DNA from 3 places in the Trujillonella humicola genome. Region 2 is predicted to be linked to each of the others. Evidence: predicted binding sites of a transcription regulator. Region 2 holds the regulator's gene; each other region holds the start of a gene.

Region 1 (4,229 bases), on a different contig from region 2:
GGCGACGGTGAGGAAGTAGGACGGGTAGCCCAGCTGCTCGATGACGGCGAACTCCTCCTCGAGCCGCCGCCGCACCGCCTCGGTCGGGGGCATGCCGCGTCGGCCCAGCCCCGCCTCGCAGCGGGCGCGCAGCACCTGCGCCGGGTCCAGGCCGGCCTCGGCGGGGGTGGTGACGACGTCGAGCTCCGGATAGCGCACGGTGCCGACGCCGAGGTCCTCCCGGACGTCGACCACGCACTGCTCGGCCAGCCGGGCGGTGCGCTCCAGCAGCCGCAGCGCGGCGTCCCGGTCCGGGCCCACGAGCTCCTCGGCGAGGTCGGCCATCTCCTTGCCCGACTTCAGGTACCCCTCGGCGGTGCGCCGGTCGATGTGCCGCTGGTCGAGGGCGACCAGCCGGCGGGAGGCGTCGAGCACGTCGGCGGTGGGGGCGTCGAGGGCGTCGACGTACCGGACGGCGTTGGTGAGCACCACCGGCATCCCGGTCTCGGCGGCGAACCGCAGCATCCCCTGCGCCCGCGACCGGTCCCCCCGGCCCCGGTGGTGCACGACCTCGAGGGCCAGCTGCCCCGGGCCGAACACCGCCCGCCAGGCCGACAGCCGGGCCGCGGCGACGTCGGCCCGGCCGGCGGCGAGCGCCCGCCCGACCGGGGAGTCGGGCCCCAGCAGCGCGACCAGCCCGAGCGGGTGCTCGGCGGCCAGGGCCAGCGAGCCCACCGGCTCGCCCCGGGTCCCCCGCAGGTGGGTGGCGCTGGTCAGCCGGCACAGCGACCGCCAGCCGGCGCCGTTGCGGGCCAGGAAGGTCACCCGCGGCAGGCGCGGGTCGACGCTCGCCCCGCCGCGCACCGGGGACCGGCGGGCGCCCCGGCCCGCACCGGTCTCACCCTCGACCCGACCGTCGAGGTCGGGCGGGAGGGGACGGCGGGAGCGGTGCCGCGCCCCCGCCAGCCCCGACGGGCCGGAGCCGAGGGCGTGCGCGAGCGCCGGCGGGACGCTGCTGTCGACCGCGGGGGTGACCGCCAGGTCGACCCCGAAGATCGGCCGGACGTCGGCCGACCGGCAGGCCAGCGCGAACTTCACCGCGCCGTAGAGGCCGTCGCGGTCGGTCAGCGCGAGCGCCTGCATGCCGTGCTCGGCGGCTCGGCCGACCAGGTCGGCGGGGTGGTTGGCCCCGTACCGCATGGAGTAGCCCGAGGCGACGTGCAGGTGGACGAAGGGATCGCTCACGCTCCGGCCTCGCCGGCGCTCGGCCTCCGCGTTCGCGTTCGCGGCGCTGCCGTGTCTCCGGGTGAGCTCGCGAGCTCGCTCACCTCCGGGAGGAGCGGGTACCGCGGTGTGCGGTGCCGCCGACGACCCGGGGGCGCGCAGCGGGCTCCGGGAGCTGGGTCAGGGTGGTCTCGACCACGGACAGGAACGCCGCGACGTCGCGGACCAGGTCGTCGGCCTCGCGCTCGGTGACCGCGCGCGACAGCCCCGCCTCGGCCGCGGCCCGTTTGGCGGCGCCGGCGGCGAAGAAGGTGGCCCACTCCCCCAGCTCCGGGCAGACCTCACCGAGCAGCACCCAGGCGCTGCGCGGACGGCGGCGACCGGACTCCGGCCGGGTACGGGCGGCCAGCACCGCCGCGGCGGCGCGCAGCGCGGCCAGGTGCGCGGTGGCGTACCGCTCCCGGGCGTCGCCGGCCGCGGCGGCCTCGGCCAGCCCGCGCCGCGCCTGGCCCAGCAACCCGGCCGCGGCGGCCGGCACCGGCGGGGGCAGCGGCAGCTGGCCGGCGGACCGGTCGTAGGCCCTGCTGTCGTACGACATGGCTCGCAGCGCACCCATCAGTCGTGCACCCGCACGAGCGACCAGCGGTTCTCCGCCGCGTCCCACGACAGGTCGTAGACGCCGGCGAAGCTCATCCGCGACCGACCGGCGCGCACCGCCTCCAGCCGCCACACCTCTCGCGGGGCGACGAGGTCGCCCGAGGCGCCGCCCCCGGCCGCGCGCTGCCACCAGGCCGGCGTCTCCACCCACGAGTCGAGCAGCTCCCCCACGACGTACCGGGACTGGCCGCGCCAGAACTGCACCGGACCGAGCGGCCCCCGCTCGACCCGGACCTCCTCGCCGACCCGACCGCCGACCCCGCTCAGCACCCGGCCCATGTCAGACTCCCCACCGCTCGGCCACCCGTCGCGCCGGCCCGGATCGCGCCGCCGGGCGGGGAAGGACCCGGGCGGCACGAGGAGCGACGCTGTTCGAACGCGTGTTCGAACGATGTCGAGTAGACCCGACCCCCTGCGCCGTCGTCAAGCCGACGCGCACCTCCTGGGGACACGGCGCCCCCGGCCCGTCAGGAGCGTCGGCCCTGCACCGGCCGATACCGGCAGGTGGACACGGCCGGCAGAGGACCGATGCCCCCGCGCGTCGGCGCGCGGACGGCGGACGCACGACGGCGTGCCACGGCTCTCGCAGGTCAAGAGCCCGGGCCCGCCGGATGCAGGCGGGTCCGGTCGAGGCCCTCCCACCGGCGGGTGCCCGCCGCGCGGTGCGCCTGCACGGGCCGGCCGGCCCGGGGGCCGACGCCCCGAGGGCACGGGCGCGTGAGCACTGCGGGCACGGGCCCGGAGCCCACCCGGCGGCGTTCCCCGACCGGCCGGGCACCGCGGGCGGGTGGGAGGATCGCCGGCATGCCGCCCGCCGTCTCCCCCCGGGTCGCCGAGGTCGTCCGCCACCTCCGCGAGGCCGGTGCCACCGGCGAGGTGCGGGAGCTCCCCGACAGCGCCCGCACGGCCGCCCAGGCCGCCGCGCAGCTCGGCGTGCCGGTCGGCGCCATCGCCAACAGCCTGGTCTTCGACGTGGGCGGGAACCCGCTGCTCGTGCTCACCAGCGGCGCCCACCGGGTCGACACCGGGAAGGTCGCCCAGCTCCTCGGCGTGCCCGAGGTCCGCGTCGCGCGCCCCGGCTTCGTCCGCGACCACACCGGTCAGGCGATCGGTGGCGTCGCCCCGGTCGGCCACCCCGCGCCGATCGGCACGCTCGTCGACGTCGAGCTGGCCCGGTACGAGCAGGTGTGGGCGGCGGCCGGCCACCCGCACACCGTCTTCCCGACCACCTACGACGAGCTCCTCCGGCTCACCGAGGGCACCGCCGCCGAGGTGGGGCCCGGACCGGCGGAGACGCCCCGCACCAAGGCGGTACGCGCATGACCGGCACCACCCCCGCCACCCGGGTCACCGCGTTGCCGACCGGGTGGATCCGCGACCACATGCACGAGGCGCTGGCCATCTACGGCGCGGCCATGGGCTACTCCTCGTCGGTGGTCGCCGGCCGCTACGGCTACGCCGTGCAGCACACCGAGCGACCCGGCTTCCGCGCCGTCGGCGGGTTCGTCGCCGACCCCGACGGAGAGCGGATGGTCGGCTTCGGCTACGGCTACGAGGTCGCCCCCGGCCAGTGGTGGCACGACCAGGTCCGCGCCGCCCTGGACCGGCGGACGGCGAAGCGCTGGCTGCCCGGCGCCTTCGAGGTGTGCGAGCTGCACGTCCACCCCGACGTCCAGAGCCGGGGCCTCGGCCGGCAGCTCCTGCACGCCCTGGTCGAGGGCCTGCCCAACCCCGCCGCGCTGCTGTCCACGCCCGACGCCGACACGAAGGCCTTCCGGCTGTACCACGCCGACGGCTTCGTCGACCTGGCCCGCGGGCACCACTTCCCCGGCGACTCCCGGCCCTTCGCGATCCTCGGCGCCCGCCTGCCGCTGCATCCGCGCCCGCCCGCCACGACGAACGACCGGGTGTGAGCCCCACCGACCAGCGCGACGCCGTCGTCGTCGGCTCGGGCCACAACGGCCTGGTGGCCGCCTGCTACCTCGCCCGCGCCGGGCTCCGCGTCGAGGTCGTCGAGCGCGACGAGGTGCTCGGCGGTGCCGTCTCCACGGTCGAGCGCTGGCCGGGGGTGCGGGTCGACCGCGGTTCGAGCGCGCACGTGATCGTGCGGCACAGCGGCATCGTGGAGGAGCTGGACCTGGCCGCGCACGGCCTGCGCTACGTCGACTGCGACCCGTGGGGGTTCGCGCCCGCCCCGCGGCCGGGCTCCCCGGGCCCGGACGGGCAGCCGCTGGTGTTCTCGGTCGACCTGGACGCCACCTGCTCCTCCATCGCCGCGGCCTGCGGGCCCGCCGACGCCGACGCCTACCGCCGCTTCGTCGCCGAGTGGGGGCCCCGCAGCCGCGCCGTCGTCGCCTCCTTCGCCGGGC
Region 2 (4,229 bases):
GCGCGCAGACCGAGGAGGGCCGCGAGTACACCCTCACCGACACCGTCGGCTTCGTGCGCCACCTGCCGCACCAGCTGGTCGACGCCTTCCGGTCGACCCTGGAGGAGGTGGCCGCCGCCGACCTGCTGCTGCACGTCGTCGACGGGTCCGATCCCGACCCGGTCGGCCAGATCGACGCCGTCCACGTCGTCCTCCAGGAGATCGACGCCTCGTCGGTCCCCGAGCTCATCGTGGTGAACAAGGTCGACGCCATGACCGAGGAGGACGTGCTCACCCTCCGCCAGGCGCTGCCCGGCGCGGTGTGGGTCTCGGCGCGCACCGGGGAGGGCATCGAGCGGCTGCGGGAGATCCTGGCCGCGCGGCTGCCGCACCCCGAGATCGAGGTGGACGTGCTGGTGCCCTACGACCGCGGCGACCTGGTGGCCCGCGTGCACCGGGACGGCGAGGTGCTCAGCGAGAGCCACGAGTCCGGCGGCACCCGGCTGGCCGCGCGGGTCGACGGTGCCCTCGCCGCGGCCCTCGGGGAGTTCGCCGGCCCGGTCGCCTGACCCGGCCACCCCGTGCAGCGGCGCACCGGCCCGGCCGAGGTCACGATCGGGTCACGGCCGGGTACCGTGACCCGGTGACCAGCGGCGTGGTGCGGCGCTCCCTCCCGGCCATGCTCCGGCGACCGGTGCCCGAGCACCCTCCGGTCGTGTCCGCCGGCCGGCCGACGTGGTGGGCGGTCCTCATCGCGGTCGCCGTGGCCGCCCTCCTCACGCTCGACCTCCTGGGGCACGGGCTGACCGAGCGGGTGGACCACCGGGTGTCCGACCAGGTGGCGGAGTGGGGGCTGCGTGACTCGGCGGCCTACCAGCCGCTGTGGCTGGTCACCCAGATCGGCGGCCGGGGCACGATGCTGCTCGTCCTCGCCTGCCTGGTCGGCTGGCTCCTCGTTCGGTACCGCACCGTCGTGCCGCTGCTGCGCGTGGTGCTCGCGCTGGTGCTGCTGAGCGTGGTCGTCTACCAGCTGAAGTGGGGGATCGGCCGGACCGCGCCTGCCTTCGCTGGCGGCCAGTTCCTGCACCATCCCGACGGCGAGTCCTTCCCCTCCGGGCACGTGGCCAACGCGGTGCTGCTGTGGGGGGTGGCGCGCTGGCAGGCGGTCGAGTTCGGTCTGCCCGCGCGAGCCCAGCGCATCCTGTGGTTCTTCGCGGTCGTCGGCCCGGTGCTGTGCGGCCTGGCGATGATCGTCCTGAACTTCCACTGGGTCAGCGACGCGGTCGCCGGCGCCGCCGTGGGTGTCGTCCTGCTGGGCGTGGTTCACGCGGTGGACGCGCTGGTCCTGTCACGCTGGGTAGGTGCCGCACCGCGCCGATCGGACCACGGGGGTCCAGCGTCGCCGTGACGGCTCCGGCGCGTCCCGAGGCTCGGCCGGCGCGGGGCTCGCTGCCGCCCTCCTGACCGTCGGCGGGCCGGCGCTGGTCCTGTGCTCCTCGGTCGCGCTCGCACCGGCCGCGCTCGCCGAGGAGGCCGCGCCGGCGACCACGCAGTGCGAGATCACCGATCCCCGGCTGACGGAGCTGTCCGGCCTCGTCGTGGGGGCGGACGGCACCATGCTCGCGATCAACGACGGCGGTGACCTCGTGCAGGTCTTCGCCCTCGACCCGGCCTGCCAGGTGATCCGCGTGCACGAGGCGGACGTGGATCCCTTCGACCCCGAGGACCTCGCGGTCGGGACGGACGGCACGGTCTGGCTGGCCGACACCGGGGACAACACCGGCACCCGCGAGACGGTCGCGTTGATCGCCCTGCGCCCGGACGGCTCCACCGCCGTCCACCGGCTGACCTACCCCGACGGCCCGCACGACGCCGAGGCGCTGCTGCTGGCCCCCGACGGCACTCCCTACATCGTGACCAAGGAGGTGCTCGGCTCCAGCGACGTCTTCCGGCCGGTGGCTGCACTGGAGCCCAACGGCACCGTCGGGCTGGTCGAGGTCGCCTCGGTGGACCTCACCCTGACCGGCACCCCGGGCGGGCCGGTGGGCCGGGCCGGTCAGTTGCTGGTCACCGGCGGCGCGGTTGCCGCGGACGGTTCCGCCCTGGCGCTGCGCACGTACACCGACGCCTACGTGTGGCCGCTGACCGGCTCCGACGTCGTCGGGGCGCTGGCGGGCGATCCGGTCCGCGTCGCTCTGCCCGAGTCTCCGCAGGGCGAGGCGATCAGCTTCTCCGCCGACGGGACCGCGGTCGTCGTGGCCAGCGAGGGGCTCCCGAGCGTCGTCAGCGTCGTCCCGGTGCCGACGACGACCGCGCCGGCCGGCGCCACCGGAGCGCCGGACGGCTCGCTGGCCGACGTCCTCACCGAGACCGAGGACGGCGTCTCCCCGCTCACGGCCGGTCTCCTCGCCGCCGCCCTGGCGACCGCGATCATGTGGCTCGTGGGCCGGCGACGCCGCCGGAGCACGCCGCCGGCCGGGCCGACCCGCAGCTGACCCCAGCGCCGGACCTCACCCGGCCGGGCTCCAGGTCAGACGCGGCGCAGCACCGTCACCACACGGCCGAGCACCGTCGCGTCGTCGCCGGGGATGGGCTCGTAGGCCGGGTTGTGCGGCAGCAGCCACACGTGGCCGTCCTTGCGCTTGTAGGTCTTCACCGTGGCCTCGCCGTCGATCATCGCGGCGACGATCTCGCCGTTCTCGGCGGTCGGCTGCTGCCGGACGACGACCCAGTCGCCATCGCAGATGGCCGCCTCCACCATCGAGTCGCCGCTCACCTTGAGCATGAAGAGCGTGCCCTCGCCGACCAGCTCGCGGGGCAGCGGGAAGACGTCCTCGACCGCCTGCTCGGCGAGCACGGGACCGCCGGCGGCGATCCGGCCCACGAGCGGCACGTAGGTCGGCGCCGGGCTCGCGGCGTCCTCGGCGACCGGCGGAGGCGGCGCGGCCGCACCGGCGGCGGCGATCTCGCCGGGGAGCCGGACGTCGAGGGCGCGGGGGCGGTTGGGGTCGCGCCGCAGCCAGCCCTTCTTCTGCAGCACCGACAGCTGGTGGGCGACCGAGGAGGCCGAGGAGAGGCCCACCGCCTCGCCGATCTCGCGTACGGACGGCGGGTATCCGCGGCGGTCGATCGAGTCGCGGATGACCTCCAGGACGCGCCGCTGCCGCTGGGTCAGACCATCGCCGGCCTCGCCCCGGTCCGGAAAGGTCCGGACCTCCGCGGTGGGGGCCGACGGCGTGCCGGTCGCCGTGCCGCCCGCGCGGCGCGACCCGCCGCGCCCCCCCGACGTCCCGCTGCTGCCCGCCACGTCTCCTCCTCGCCGGCCGTCCGGTGACGGCTCGTCCGTCCGCCCCGCTCGCCCGGCCGCGGTCCTCGCCCGGCCGTTCCGGAGGCGTGCCCGGACGGTAGCGCGTTCGGGCCGGCTTCTCAAACACATGTTCGAAGTCGACCGTGTCGGGCTCGCTCCTGTCGGCGGGGTGCGGTAGACATCGCACAGACGTTCGATTCGAACGGCTGTTCGATGGGCCGCCGGTGCGCGGTGGCCGTCGTGGAGGAGGCGCGGGAGTGGGCACGGTGCGCGAGGCAGGGGTCTGCGGACGGTTGCACGGCGGAGGTGCAGTCCCGTCCGGCCGGCAGGGTGGGCCCGGTTCGGGGGTCGCCGGGCCCGGGCGACCGGGGAGCGAACGCGCGGCGGTCCGGTCGCGCGTCCGCCCGGGAGGCGCGCCGCCGCCGCGCCGTGACACCGTGCGGCCGGCCGCGCGGCCCGTTCCGTGGGCGGCGGCGACCGGCGCCGGGCGGGTGCGATCGGGCCGGCGGGTTCCCGCGCCGTGCGGGAACGGGCCGCTGCGACTCACCCGGCGTGGGCGGGTCGTGCTGACAGCGCTGGCCGTCGCGGCGTCCGCACTCGCGCTGCTCGTCCTGTCCGCGGTGCTGGGGAGCGGCAGCGGGCTCGAGCTCGCCGGCGGGAGCAGCGTCGTCGTGGCGCCGGGGGACACGGTCTGGTCCATCGCGGCGGCGGTGGCCGACCCGGGGGAGGACGTGCGCGCGGTGGTCGACGCGATCGAGCGGCTGAACGACCTGGAGGGTGCCGTGGTGGTGCCCGGGCAGGTGCTCGAGGTCCCGTGATCGGGCGGGGAGGTCTATCCGTGGCGTCGACGAATCTGTCGCCGATCTTCGTCAACCCCTGGGGTGCTGCGGTCCGCCGGGAGGCGGGGGCGGCCGACCTACCGTCCCTCAGTGTCAGGGTGCTG
Region 3 (4,229 bases), on a different contig from region 2:
CAACTACGAACTGATGGTCATCCTCGACCCCGAGCTGGAGGAGCGCACGATCGCTCCCTCCCTCGACCGGTTCCTGACCGTCGTCACCAACTCCGGTGGCACGGTGGGCAAGGTCGACATCTGGGGCCGTCGCCGGCTCGCCTTCGAGATCAAGAAGCAGATCGAGGGCATCTACGCCGTCATCGACATCAACGCCGAGCCCGCCGCGGTGGCCGAGCTCGACCGGCAGCTGAACCTCAACGAGTCGGTCCTGCGCACCAAGCTGATGCGGCCCGAGGTCCACTGACCATGGCCGGCGAGACCGTCATCACCGTCATCGGCAACCTGACCTCCGACCCGGAGCTGCGGTTCACGCCGTCGGGTGCCGCGGTCGCCAACTTCACGGTCGCCTCGACCCCGCGGACGTTCGACCGCCAGTCGCAGGAGTGGAAGGACGGCGAGGCGCTCTTCCTGCGCTGCAACGTGTGGCGGCAGGCGGCGGAGAACGTCGCCGAGTCCCTCACCCGGGGCTCGCGGGTCATCGTCTCCGGCCGGCTCAAGCAGCGCTCCTTCGAGACGAAGGAGGGCGAGAAGCGCACCGTCGTCGAGCTCGAGGTCGACGAGGTGGGCCCCTCGCTGCGCTACGCCACCGCCAAGGTCACCAAGGCCCAGCGCGGTGAGGGTGGCGGCGGCTTCGGCGGTGGCGGCGGCGGCTTCGGTGGTGGCGGAGGCGGCGGTGGCGGTGGCGCCAGCGACCCGTGGTCGACGCCGGCCGGCCCGTCCGACGAGCCGCCCTTCTGAGCAAGGACCCCCTCGCCCCCACGCCTCGCTCCGCTCGGCGCGGGGCCCTGCGAGGGGGCCGTTCCACACCCTCACTTCCTGATCCACGTCGTACCTGGAGAACCCAGTGCCCAAGCCCCCCGTGCGCAAGCCCAAGAAGAAGGTCTGCCAGTTCTGCAAGGACAAGGCGACCTACGTCGACTACAAGGACACGACCCTGCTGCGGAAGTTCATCTCCGACCGCGGCAAGATCCGTGCCCGCCGCGTGAGCGGCAACTGCAGCCAGCACCAGCGTGACGTCGCGACGGCCGTGAAGAACAGCCGCGAGATGGCGCTGCTGCCCTACACCTCCACGGCGCGCTGACCATGAGCTCGATGAAGCTGATCCTGACGCAGGAGGTCACCGGTCTCGGGTCCTCCGGCGACACCGTCGAGGTCAAGGGCGGCTACGGCCGCAACTACCTCCTGCCCCGCGGGCTGGCCATCGTGGCCACCCGCGGTGCCGAGAAGCAGGTGGAGTCGCTGCGCCGGGCGCGGGCCACCCGCGACGTGCGCAGCCTCGAGGAGGCGCAGGCCGTGGCCGGCCGCCTCGGCGGGCTGACCGTCCGCGTGCCGGCCCGCGCCGGCGAGGGCGGCCGCCTGTTCGGGCGCGTCACCACCGCCGACGTCGCCGCCGCGGTCATCGCCGCCGGCGGGCCGGAGCTCGACCGTCGTCGCATCGAGCTGCCCAGCAGCATCAAGACGACCGGCCAGCACAAGGTCACGGTGCGCATCCACCCCGAGGTCGCCTCGGAGCTGACGATCGACGTCGTCGCCTCCTGACCCACGCACCACCCCACGAGGGGCGTCGGACTCCGGTCCGGCGCCCCTCGTGGCGTTCCCGGGCCGCTCAGGACGTCGTCCGGACGCCGGGGCGCCCGTGGGGCGGCCCTCGGCCCGTCCCGCGGGCGCCGTGCGCCGTGCGCCGTGCGCCCAGGGACCGTCCGGTGGCCCGAACGGTCGCCGGCAGCGCCGTGGCGGCGCCCCGGCCGCGTGTGGACGACGACCCGGCGAGTGACGGCTGGGACACCTGGGTCGGGCGGGCGACACGCCGGGCGGCGACACGGCGAGTTCTCCCGGATTTCTCCCGTCCACACCCGGTGCGTCGTCCCGGTGCTGGTCAGGTGCGGGATACGCGGTCGACCTCGTTCCCGTCCCCCGCTGTCTCCACATGTCGACACGCCTGTGTCCACCGACTTGTCCACAAGTTGTGCAGAACGGCGCCCACAGCGGTGTTGGACGGACCGGTCCGCCGTTCCTAACGTCCTCCCTGCCTACCCGCCCGACCGGGACCTGTCGGTGGCTCGCGGTAGGAACTCCTCGAACGCACGTTCGAGACGGGTGACGAACGTCCTGGTGCTCCCCCACCGGGCCCCGGCCGGCGGCCGGGGTCTGTGGCGGGGTGCGCCGGAGAGTGGATGGAGGAACTGACGTGGCGGTGGCCGACGACTTCAGCCGGCCCCAGGCGACGGCGCCGGAGTACGACCGCCAGCCGCCGCAGGACGTCCAGGCGGAGCAGTCGGTGCTCGGCGGGATGCTGCTGAGCAAGGACGCGATCGCCGACGTCGTCGAGCAGCTGCACAGCGCCGACTTCTACCGGCCGGCGCACGCGATCGTCTTCGACTGCATCCTCGACCTCTACGGCCGCGGTGAGCCGGCGGACGCGATCACCGTCGCCGCGGAGCTCAACCGCACCGACCAGCTGTCGAAGATGGGCGGCGCGGTCTACCTGCACACGCTGATCGCCTCGACTCCGACCGCGGCCAACGCCGGCTACTACGCCGCGATCGTCGCCGAGCAGGCCGTGCTGCGGCGGCTGGTGGAGGCCGGCACCCGGGTGGTGCAGCTGGGCTACGGCGCGGCCGGCGGCCGGGGCGACGTCGACGACATCGTCGACCGCGCCCAGCAGGAGATCTACGACGTCACCGAGAAGCGGATGAGCGAGGACTACTCGCGGCTCGAGGACATCCTCCAGCCGACGATGGACGAGCTCGACGCCATCGCCAGCCGCGGCGGGGTCAGCCGCGGCGTCCCGACCGGCATCCGCGACCTCGACGAGCTCACCAACGGCCTGCAGGCCGGCCAGATGGTCGTCATCGCGGCCCGTCCCGGTGTGGGCAAGGCCCTCGCGCTCGACACCCCGATCGCGACTCCGACCGGGTGGACGACCATGGGCGGGATCGCAGTCGGCGACCGCGTGCTCGGGTCCGACGGCCGGCCGACCACCGTGGTCGCCGCGACGGACGTGCTGACCGACCGGCCCTGCTACGAGGTGCACTTCTCCGACGGCTCGGTGATCGTCGCCGATGCCCAGCACCAGTGGCTGACCGAGACCCGGGTCGGCCGCCGCTCCGCACAGCAGGCGCGCACCGGCTGCAACCGCTACCGCAGCCAGCAGACCTCCGCCGGGGTGCGGACCACCGAGGAGATCGCCCGCACCGTCCGGTGCGCGACCGCGGACGCACGCCTCAACCACTCCGTCACCAACGCCGCCCCGCTCGACCTGCCCGAGGCCGACCTGCCGCTGCCGCCGTACACGCTGGGCGTCTGGCTCGGTGACGGCACCTCGGTCGAGGCGCAGTTCACCAGCGTGGACCCCGAGATCGCGGTTCACATCGAGGCCGAGGGGCTCGTGGTCCAGCCGACCGGCGTCGACCGGCGGTACTCGCTCCGGCTGCCGCAGGCCGAGGTCGCCGCCCGCACGTGCCCGATGTGCGGGGAGCTGTTCGCGCCGCGGACGTCGCAGGTGCAGACCTGCCGTGGCGACCACGGCACCGTGGAGGCGCTGCTCCGCGGCCTCGGCGTGCTCGGCGACAAGCACATCCCGGCCGCCTACCTGCGGGCCTCGGCGACCCAGCGGCGGGCTCTGCTCGCCGGGCTGCTCGACACGGACGGCACCGTGGCCCCCAGCGGGGTCGTCCAGTTCGCCGTCACCAGCCGCCGGCTGGCCGAGGACGCCCGCGAGCTGATCGCGAGCCTCGGCCACCGGGTGCGGATGAGCACCCAGCGCGTGACGGGCCGCAGCGACAGCTCCTCGACCTGCTACACCCTGACGTTCAGCACCGACGACGAGGTCTTCCGCCTGGAGCGCATGAAGCTGCTGCACAAGGAGCGCGGGGCACGCACCCGCACCGCGCGGGGCGCCCGGTTCATCACCGAGGTGCGGCCGATCGCCGGCGTGCCGGTGCGCTGCATCCAGGTCGACGCCGCCGACTCGCTCTTCCTGGCCGGGCGCAGCTTCATCCCGACGCACAACTCGACGCTGGGTCTGGACATCGCGCGGTCAGCGGCGATCAAGCACCACATGTCCACGGTCATCTTCTCGCTCGAGATGAGCAAGCACGAGATCACCATGCGCCTGCTGTCGGCCGAGGCCAAGGTGCCGCTGCACCACATGCGCGCCGGCACGCTGTCCGACGAGGACTGGTCGA

The links. The regulator LexA, encoded in region 2, represses DNA repair genes until DNA is damaged. The targets are predictions, from matches to a motif close to TCGAACANNTGTTCGA.
Region 1: ACK586_RS18930 (DUF6504 family protein) is a predicted target of LexA. The motif match lies at 2,233-2,248, and genes of this name have one in related genera.
Region 3: ACK586_RS05380 (replicative DNA helicase) is a predicted target of LexA. The motif match lies at 2,119-2,134, and genes of this name have one in related genera.

Annotation. Positions count from the first base shown of each region.
Region 1 covers NZ_JBJNRJ010000045.1:20,336-24,564, forward strand. The annotation lists gene ACK586_RS18920 (DNA polymerase III subunit alpha) at 1-1,224, opposite strand, end outside; gene ACK586_RS18925 (SAV_6107 family HEPN domain-containing protein) at 1,304-1,801, opposite strand; gene ACK586_RS18930 (DUF6504 family protein) at 1,819-2,139, opposite strand; gene ACK586_RS18935 (YbaK/EbsC family protein) at 2,665-3,183, shown strand; gene ACK586_RS18940 (GNAT family N-acetyltransferase) at 3,180-3,773, shown strand; gene ACK586_RS18945 (phytoene desaturase family protein) at 3,770-4,229, shown strand, end outside.
Region 2 covers NZ_JBJNRJ010000032.1:81-4,309, reverse strand. The annotation lists gene hflX (GTPase HflX) at 1-548, shown strand, start outside; gene ACK586_RS15770 (phosphatase PAP2 family protein) at 623-1,387, shown strand; gene ACK586_RS15765 (SMP-30/gluconolactonase/LRE family protein) at 1,341-2,474, shown strand; gene lexA (transcriptional repressor LexA) at 2,510-3,286, opposite strand; gene ACK586_RS15755 (LysM peptidoglycan-binding domain-containing protein) at 3,850-4,104, shown strand.
Region 3 covers NZ_JBJNRJ010000006.1:95,813-100,041, forward strand. The annotation lists gene rpsF (30S ribosomal protein S6) at 1-286, shown strand, start outside; gene ACK586_RS05365 (single-stranded DNA-binding protein) at 289-780, shown strand; gene rpsR (30S ribosomal protein S18) at 887-1,123, shown strand; gene rplI (50S ribosomal protein L9) at 1,135-1,581, shown strand; gene ACK586_RS05380 (replicative DNA helicase) at 2,231-4,229, shown strand, end outside.